Halococcoides cellulosivorans: one gene and its partner. Each later gene encodes a partner of the first gene's protein in a complex. Links are inferred from orthologs where the notes say so. Each region holds a gene or a part of one and is shown on either strand. Other genes may lie near its edges.

Region 1 (4,377 bases):
GCTGGCGAGGTTCGAGGCCGTCGAGCAGGGTCAGCAGTTGGGCGACGACGCGATTCTCCATGTCGGCGTCGTCGTCACGCGTTCCGCCGATCGAGTCGATCTCGTCGACGAACACGATCGCGGGCGCGTTCTCGGCGGCGCGATCGAACACCTCACGCAGACGGCGCTCGCTCTCGCCTTTGTACTTCGAGACCACCTCCGGCCCGGAGATCACCTCGAAATGCGCGTCGACCTCGTTGGCGACCGCGCGGGCGATCAAGGTCTTGCCCGTCCCCGGCGGGCCATAGAGGAGCACGCCAGCGGGCGGGTCGATCCCCAGGCGTTCGAAGCGCTCTGGGTTCTGGAGGGGGACCTCGACGGTCTCGCGAACCCGATCGAGTTCGTCGTCCAGGCCGCCGATGTCCTCGTAGGTGACGCCATCGGTGGCGGCCTCGCTGTCATCGTCGGATCTGGCCTCGCGGACGAGCACCGTCGTCTCGGCGGTCACCTGGACGGGGCCCTCCGGGTCCGTGTCGCGGATCGCGACGCCCCCGACGCCGTCGAGGGTGAGGTGTTGGCCCGCTCGTACGGGACGATCGCGGAGGCGACTCGCGACGACCTCGCGATCGGCGTCCGCCGCGCCGACGACGACCCGATCGGCCGCCGAGAGGTCGATCGGCCGGACGGCGGCAGAATCACCGACCGCGACGCCCGCCGCCGCGCGGGTCTCGGCGTCGATGCGGACGGTCCGCTCGGAGCCAGTGCCCGGCCAGACTTTCGCGACGGCACGATCCTCGCCGTCGATCACGACCGGATCGCCACTCAGAACGCCCAACTCGTGGCGCACTAGTTCGGGCAGGCGCGCGATCGCCCGGCCCGCGTCGGACTTGCGCGCGCTCTCGACGGTGACCTCGATCCCCGTCATCGGTGCCGCACGCGCCCCCACTCGACTGCGATCGACTCGTCGTTCATAGGCATCGATCGACCGGCGTCGCCTTGGTCGCTTCGGAGTCGATGTCAGATCCCAGTAAAAAACGGTTTGTGGGTGCCCCACGCACGATCGACCATGGTCGAACGCGTCGAACGCGACGACGGCGTCTGGTATCGGTGTGAGGCCTGCGGACTGCTCTTCGACGACGACGGCGACGCCCGCCAGCACGAAGACAGCTGTGACGCCGAAGAGCCCTCGTACATCCAGTAGCGGACGGCGAGGGCGGCCCTACGCGGCGAGGAGTTCGTAGGACTGCTCGGTGCGGTCGTCTTCCACGAAGACGAACACCCGACCCGCGACGGCGTCGGGATCGGCACCGATGTCGAGCTGTGAGCCCTCGCGTCGGGCAGTCACGCCCGGCAGGATCGTCTGGGGGGTCTCCTCGGGAAGATACCGGCCGACGCCGCTCTCTTCGAGGACCGCGTGGTGGGTCCGCCGATCGGTGAGGTAAACGAGTGCGCCGGTCTCGCCGTCCGCGTCGGTCGCGAGCACGTGGACTCGCCGGTGGGCCGAGACCGTCACGCTCTCCTCGCGGGCCTGGGGGACGCCACGATACCGGACGGTCCGTCCGTCGTCGTAGGTGACCTCGACGCCGGAGTCGTCGATGGTGATCGGCAACGTCGCCGGATCGACTGCGCTCATACCGGGCGGTGGCGGGCGAGCGGCGTAAACGGACTGATCGGCCGACACTGCGAGCCGTCGGTTTCGTCTAGATCGGTCCACTCCCCCACGAGCACCCGTGGGCTGACCGGTCGGTCGAATGAACGGAAAACGCGCGGCGAATCGGGCGACGACGACCGTCCGCGGCGGGGCAGCGTATCGTAACCGTTTTAATTGCATTCACCGATAGTTTCCGTCACAGCGCCTCTGCGCGTGAGATACAAATGAGCGACAAACCACACCAGAACCTCGCGATCATCGGTCACGTCGACCACGGGAAGAGTACACTCGTCGGGCGTCTGCTCTACGAGACCGGCTCCGTCCCGGAACACGTCATCGAACAGCACAAAGAAGAAGCCGAAGAGAAGGGCAAAGGCGGGTTCGAGTTCGCCTACGTCATGGACAACCTCGCCGAGGAGCGAGAGCGTGGTGTCACCATCGACATCGCCCACCAGGAGTTCGACACCGAGGAGTACTACTTCACCATCGTCGACTGCCCTGGCCACCGTGACTTCGTGAAGAACATGATCACGGGCGCGAGCCAGGCCGACAACGCCGTGCTCGTCGTCGCCGCGGACGACGGCGTCCAGCCGCAGACCCAGGAGCACGTCTTCCTGGCCCGGACGCTGGGCATCGGTGAACTCATCGTCGCCGTCAACAAGATGGACCTCGTCGATTACGACGAGTCGAACTACAAGCAGACCGTCGAGGAAGTCAAGGAACTGCTCAAGCAGGTCCAGTTCGACCCCGACAACGCGAAGTTCATCCCCGCGTCGGCGTTCGAGGGTGACAACGTCGCTGAGGACAGCGAGAACACTCCCTGGTACGACGGCCCGACGATCCTCGATGCACTCAACGACCTGCCCGAGCCCCAGCCGCCGACGGACGCGCCGCTGCGGCTTCCCATCCAGGACGTCTACACCATCTCCGGCATCGGGACCGTCCCGGTCGGCCGTATCGAGACCGGCCAGATGTTCCCGGGCGACAACGTTTCGTTCCAGCCGTCTGACGTCGGCGGCGAGGTCAAGACCGTCGAGATGCACCACGAAGAGGTCGACAGCGCGGGCCCCGGCGACAACGTCGGGTTCAACGTCCGTGGCGTCGGCAAAGACGACATCCGCCGTGGTGACGTCTGTGGGCCCGCCGAGGACCCGCCGACGGTCGCTGAGACCTTCCAGGCGCAGATCGTCGTCATGCAGCACCCGAGCGTGATCACCGCGGGCTACACGCCGGTCTTCCACGCCCACACCGCACAGGTCGCCTGTACGGTCGAATCGCTCGACCAGAAGATCGACTCCTCGACCGGTGAGGTCGCCGAGGAGAACCCCGACTTCATTCAGTCGGGCGACGCCGCGGTCGTCACCGTCCGCCCGCAGAAACCGCTCAGCATCGAGCCCTCGGGCGATATCCCCGAACTCGGCAGCTTCGCGATCCGAGACATGGGTCAGACCATCGCCGCCGGGAAGGTCCTGAGCGTCGAAGAGCGCGAATAATGCAGCAAGCACGCGTCCGTCTGGCCGGGACGAGCCCCGAGGATCTCGACGACATCTGTGCGGACGTCGGTGAGATCGCCGGTAAGACCGGTGTGGAGCTGTCGGGTCCGGTGCCGCTGCCGACCACGACGCTGGAAGTGCCGTCCCGGAAGTCTCCCGACGGTGAAGGGACCGCGACGTGGGAGCACTGGGAGATGCGCGTCCACAAGCGGCTGATCGACATCGATGCCGACGAGCGCGCCCTTCGCCAGTTGATGCGGATTCAGGTGCCCAACGACGTCTCGATCGAGATCGTCCTCGAAGACTGAGTCTGGCGCAGGCACCGTCGCGGGGGTGGTGGGGATGGCCCCGATTCGTCACACAGTGCTGCTGACGCGCAGTTTTCCGAGATGATCACCGGGACCACCAGGTCTTTGCGCGCCCGCCCGCTGCCGAGTGTATGACCGAGAAGACGTTGTACGATCGCCTCGGCGGGGAGGCAGGGATCCGGACCGTCGTCGACGACTTTTACGACCGTCTCGTGGCCGATGAAAAGCTGGGGCCGTTTTTCGATGGGGCCGATCTCGACCGCCTTCGCGAGACTCAGACGGCATTTCTCTGTGAGGCGGCCGGTGGGCCCCAGCGCTACGACGGCCCGCCCGTCCGCGAGGCGCACCTCGACGTGCCCTTCGAGCCCGCTCACATCGAGCGGGCCATCACGATCCTCTCCGCGACGCTGGCCGACGCTGGCGTTCCCGAGGAGGATGCCGACCGCGTGGTCGGCGCCGTCGGAGCCACCCAGGCCGAGTTGCTGGCGACCGACGATGAGTGACGTCCGCATACGCACGACCAAACGGAACCCTCAAGTGCGAACCTGAATGAATATCGCGTGCGGGCTCGTAGATCAGTGGCAGATCGCTTCCTTCGCAAGGAAGAGGCCCCGGGTTCAAATCCCGGCGAGTCCACTCCCCTTCGTTCGCTGCGCTCACTTCGGTCAGTGGACTCGCCGACCCTCGCAAAATCAAAGATTTTGCTCAGTCCCGGCGTCCTCGTGAGCGTAGCGAGCGAGGGCTTGGAAGATGAGCGAAGCGAATCTTCCAGCGAGTCCATCGGAGCGACCGAGTTCTACGAGGGTGCGAGAATGGATGAGCCGAGCGTGAGCGCAGCGAACGCGTGGATTTGAACCCTGGAAGTCGCACGCCCGGGAGCGAAACGAACGGAGTGAGCGAGCACCCCGGACCGTCTTCCTCTGGTTCAAATCCCGAACGGCGGCGG
Region 2 (4,260 bases), 1.4 Mb from region 1 along the record:
ACACACAGCGTGCCGAGACCGACGCGCAGGGCGACTTCGAGATGACCGTTCCGTACGCCTCGACGGGCACCGACGAGTGGGGCCCCGACGACGGCGCGACGAACGTCTCGGTCCGCGCGACCGGGCCCTACGAGATCAGCACCACCCGGCCTGGATTCGGCGGCCAACCCGGGACGACGGTGTACAACGCGACCGCCGACGTCTCGAACGCGAAGGTGATCGGACGCGACGACGATCCGGTCACGGTCACGTTGGAGCCCCACGACATCCCGGTCGAGACGCCCGAGAACGCCACCGACCCGTCCGGGAACGCGACTGGCGTCGAGAACGCGACCGCCTAAACGCGGTCGAGGAGGTCTCGATAGGTCGAGACCAGTAGGTCGCCAACCCGGTCGAGACTGTGCTCGACGGCGGTCTCGCGGGCGTTTTTTGCGAGTCGCTCGCGTAAGGCCGGATCGTCAGCGAGTCGGTCGATCGCTGCACGGAACTCCTCGCCCGACTCACACAGGACGATGTCCTCGCCGTCCGTGAAGTACTCTCTGAACACGGGGATGTCACGCGCGACGACCGGGTTGCCCGTCGCCATCGCCTCCAGGACGGCGATACCCTGATTTTCGGCCTTCGACGGAAAGAAATAGATGTCGCCCGCCGCGAACGCGCTGCGGCGGTCCTCGACCCACCCCGTGAAGGTGACGTTCTCGGGTGGCGATCGGACGTGGCGTTTGACCGTCGAGGAGGCGAGCGGATCGGTTCGGTAGGGGCCGAACCAGGCGTAGGTGTAGTCGGTCGCTTGGGCGAGTTCACAGAACGTCGAGAGGCCCTTGCGCTCGTAGACGTGCCCGACGGTGAACACGACCGTCCCCGAGAGGTCGTAGGTCTCGCGGGTGGGCTCGCGGAGTGTCGCGTGGCCCGCGAGGTCCGCGATGTCCACGCCGTTGGTCATCGGCCGGATCTCGGTGGTGACCGGATACTGCTCCAGCAGCGATCGGGTGTACTCGCTGGGGCAGAGCACCAGGTCGGCCCGCGAGTAAAACCACCGGAGATATCGGCCCAGCGGGACCGACAACGCGTTCGATCCCCGAAAGCTGTCCCGGAAGTCCTCGCGGGTGACGTGGGCGTGGACCACGAGTGGCCGGCCCGTCCGGAGCGCGTGGGTCGCGACGGCGACCGATCCGGGGCCGACGGTGTTCACGTGGGCGAGATCGTAGTCGACGGTCGGTGACTGGCCGGACAACGCCGATTGAGTGGCGCTGGTCGGGCCGCCCTGCGTGAGTGTGTCGACGACCGTTACCCCCGCATCCTGGAGCGCACTGCGCTGCTGGCGGACCGCGGTCCGGATCCCGCTCGGACCGAGGTGGTCCTCGAGTTCCAGATAGTTCAGCACGCGCATGCCGGGATATCGGCCGATTCGGAAGAAAACAGTACCGATCGGCGGGTCAGAACTCCGTGACGCCGATCCAGTCGTCTCGTCCGTCCGACGGGCAAAACTCCGTGTGGTCGTCTGCACAGGGTTCGTCCAATCGCCAGCCACACTCACACACCGTTCCCCTCCCGTTCCGGCTGAACCGATCGCGGCAGAGTTTACACATCCGTGCCATCTGGTGGGGGTACAGAACAGGACACAATAAACTGTATGGATGATCGACCGACACGTCATCGATCACAGCCGCTCGACGCGGGCGGTCAGGATTCGACGACTGGGCTGTACGCCCCGTTGATGTCCCACTCGTGGAGACACTGGGGGTTCCCGACGCGTTTCTCGCCGTCGGACGTTCGGATGACCCAGGTCTGGCGGTCGGCGTTCCAGACGTCCTCGCGACCACAGCGTTCGCACGTACGCTCGGTGGGCGGGTCGATTGTGACCATAGACGAGCGTAGTCGACGGCCGTTGAAAAGCGTCGCGCACCGGGCGACGGAAAACGCGTCGCGCACCGGGCGACGGAAAACGCGTCGCGCACCGGGCGACGGAAAACGCGTCGCGCACCGGGCGACGGAAAACGCGTCGCGCACCGGGCGTTGCGGTGGGATCGCTCTACAGGCGACCGACCTGCTCGACCGAGACGCTTTCGACGGTCTCGACGGTCTCGAAGGCTTCCTCGACGGCCTCGGTTCCGCCCTCGCCGTCGGGGACGACCACGGTCGGGAGCAGTGCGGTCAGGCCGAACGCGACCTCGTCGCGCTCGAACCCTCGAATCTTCGCGCCCTCGGGGAGTGCGCCCTCCAGGTCTTCCTGGAGTGCGTCCAGGTCGTCGTCGGGACTGCCGGGCATCACCTTGATGACGGCGGCGACGTCGCCCATCTCAGGGCCCCCTAAACCCACAGTCCGGGCACTCGTAGAGCGTACTCTGTTTCCGGCAGGTCGCACACCGGTGGATGCGCGTCCCGCAGTCCGGGCAGTCGAAAGCCGCGGCGTTCGTTCCCGCGACGTTGACGCCACAGGAGACGCACTTCTGGGTGCGTTTTTGCTGGCGTTCACTCATGCCCGGTGGTATCCCGCCGTCGGGTTTAACGGTTGCCTTCCGCTCGGAGCGCGGGGCGTGGGCCCCCGGGTCGGATCGACCGGCAGGTTGAATCGGGTGGCGGTCGACGCTGTCGGTCATGCACGCGAGACACGCGCGGTGGTGGCTGTGACCACGCGCTCGCCGGCGGTCGCCGGCCAGTTCTACCCCGCCGATCCCGACGCCCTGTGCGAGCGCATCACGTGGGCGTACGCCCACGCGATCGGCCCGGGGGCAGAGCCCGAGGCTGCGACGGGGCCACCCACACTCGACGGTGTCGTCGCGCCGCACGCTGGCTACCCGTATTCGGGGCCGATCGCCGCCCACGCGTTCGCGGCGCTCGCCCGTTCGGGTCGGCCCGAGACGGTCGTGATCCCGTGTCCGAACCACACCGGTCTGGGCGATCCGGTCGCCATCGCGGGCGCCGACGCCTGGGAGACGCCGCTGGGGACCGTCCCGATCGAGGAGAGCGTCCGGAATCGACTGGCCGCCGTCGAGGGCGTCACGATCGACGCGACCGCGCATCGTCGCGAGCACGCCGCCGAAGTCCAGGTCCCCTTTCTGCAGGCGCTGTACGACGATCCGCCGGCGATCGTCCCCATCGCGATGGGCGATCAGTCGCTGGCGGTCTGTCGACGCCTGGGCGAAGTGATCGCGGAGACCGACGCGTGCGTCGTCGCCTCGACGGATTTCACCCACTACGAACCCCACGACGACGCCATGGCCGCCGACCGCCTGGCGATCGAGCGGATCGAGGCCGGCGATCCCGAGGGCTTGCTCCGGACCGTCGACAGCGAGGGCCTCTCGATGTGCGGGCCCGGCCCGGTCGCGGTCGCGCTGATCGCCAGCGGAACCACCGCCGAGACGCTCGCACACAGGTCCTCGGGCGAGACGATGGGCGAGATGCGCGAGGTCGTCGGCTACGCGGCGCTCCGGATCGGGGAGTGAGTGATCCTCGCCGTCCGCCCCGTCGCAACGCACAAAGCGGTGGCCCCGGTAGACCGGATATGATTCACGGCTCCGAGAACGACGTCAGCGAGAGCGCCCAGATGTACCTCAAGGAGATCTACCTGCTCTCGCGTGACGGCGAGGCGGCCCGGACCGGCGAACTCGCGGAGCGACTGGGCGTCTCGCCGCCGAGCGTGACCGAGATGTTCGGGCGCCTCGAAGAGGACGGCCTCCTGGAGTACGAGAAACGCCGTGGCGCGCATCTCACCGACGACGGCACAGACCGCGCACGTCGCCTGCTGCGCAAACACTGCCTGATCGAGCGGTTTCTCGTCGACGCGCTCGACGTCGAGGCGGGCTTTCACGACGAGGCGTGCGAACTCGAACACGTGTTGAGCGACGACACCGCCGAGCGCCTCGAACGGTTCGTCGACATGCCCGCCGACTGTCCGGACTGTTACGACCCCGAGGCCCAGCACTGTTCGCGCCTCTCGGTCGCGGACTGACCGGGCCGATCGAAATCCTTTTCGGGTGGTTCGCGCTATTGCGTGACGCGGGGTCGTGGCCAAGTCCGGGATGGCGACTGACTCCAGAGGCACCGCGCCCGGTGACGACACTCCAGCTGATATACCGAGCGGGACGGCTGATCACCGCCCTGCGACGACGACCCTCTGGAGGACCGAGGCGCGCACCGGAGATATCAGTCGATCGGGGGTTCAAATCCCTCCGACCCCACTTTTCAGTTCGAGACGGATTGGTCAGTCTCTCCGATCGTGAGCGTCGTACCGAGCTCCAGGTCGGACGTCTTGGTTTC

The links. Proteins that work in one complex are often made in the same cells at the same time.
Region 2: the proteins of tuf (region 1) and HARCEL1_RS10645 are in contact, whole or in part, in a crystal structure (PDB 7CSL), measured with the Pyrococcus horikoshii proteins. The link is inferred for Halococcoides cellulosivorans from one-to-one orthologs. Residues at the interface, in WP_010885563.1 of Pyrococcus horikoshii: Val16, Lys20, Ser21, Lys62, Arg65, Glu66, Arg67, Gly68, Val73, Ala74, His75, Ile88, Asp89, Ala90, Pro91, Gly92, His93, Asp95, Phe96, Lys98, Asn99, Gly103, Ala104, Asp227, Val228, Tyr229, Ile231, Val234, Val237, Val239; in WP_010884146.1 of Pyrococcus horikoshii: Phe4, Leu6, Val7, Val9, Arg11, Met13, Pro14, Thr15, Asp16, Pro17, Leu38, Ala39, Lys40, Glu44, Pro45, Ile46, Ala47, Phe48, Gly49, Leu50, Tyr56, Leu58, Arg60, Asp61, Glu62, Glu63, Tyr65, Ser66, Phe67, Asp68.

Annotation. Positions count from the first base shown.
Region 1 is NZ_CP028858.1:772,467-776,843, reverse strand. Bases 1,052-3,988 are described here. They hold tuf (translation elongation factor EF-1 subunit alpha), read left to right. Parts: upstream 1,052-1,854; coding sequence 1,855-3,123; downstream 3,124-3,988. Other genes in these bases: HARCEL1_RS03735 (truncated hemoglobin), read left to right, coding at 3,563-3,934; rpsJ (30S ribosomal protein S10), read left to right, coding at 3,120-3,431; HARCEL1_RS03750 (DUF5796 family protein), read right to left, coding at 1,199-1,612; HARCEL1_RS13855 (DUF7128 family protein), read left to right, coding at 1,052-1,180. In the rest of the region: HARCEL1_RS03755 (AAA family ATPase), read right to left, coding at 1-904; more of HARCEL1_RS13855, read left to right, coding at 1,046-1,051. UniProt on the Methanocaldococcus jannaschii protein: GTP hydrolase that promotes the GTP-dependent binding of aminoacyl-tRNA to the A-site of ribosomes during protein biosynthesis.
Region 2 is NZ_CP028858.1:2,140,125-2,144,384, reverse strand. The notes cover bases 667-3,486. They hold HARCEL1_RS10645 (elongation factor 1-beta), read right to left. Parts: upstream 2,300-3,486; coding sequence 2,033-2,299; downstream 667-2,032. Other genes in these bases: amrB (AmmeMemoRadiSam system protein B), read left to right, coding at 2,628-3,446; HARCEL1_RS10640 (HVO_2753 family zinc finger protein), read right to left, coding at 2,301-2,480; HARCEL1_RS10650 (HEWD family protein), read right to left, coding at 1,684-1,866; HARCEL1_RS10655 (glycosyltransferase family 4 protein), read right to left, coding at 667-1,390. Also shown: HARCEL1_RS10660 (oligosaccharyl transferase, archaeosortase A system-associated), read left to right, coding at 1-341; more of HARCEL1_RS10655, read right to left, coding at 338-666; HARCEL1_RS10630 (metal-dependent transcriptional regulator), read left to right, coding at 3,506-3,952. UniProt on the Methanocaldococcus jannaschii protein: Promotes the exchange of GDP for GTP in EF-1-alpha/GDP, thus allowing the regeneration of EF-1-alpha/GTP that could then be used to form the ternary complex EF-1-alpha/GTP/AAtRNA.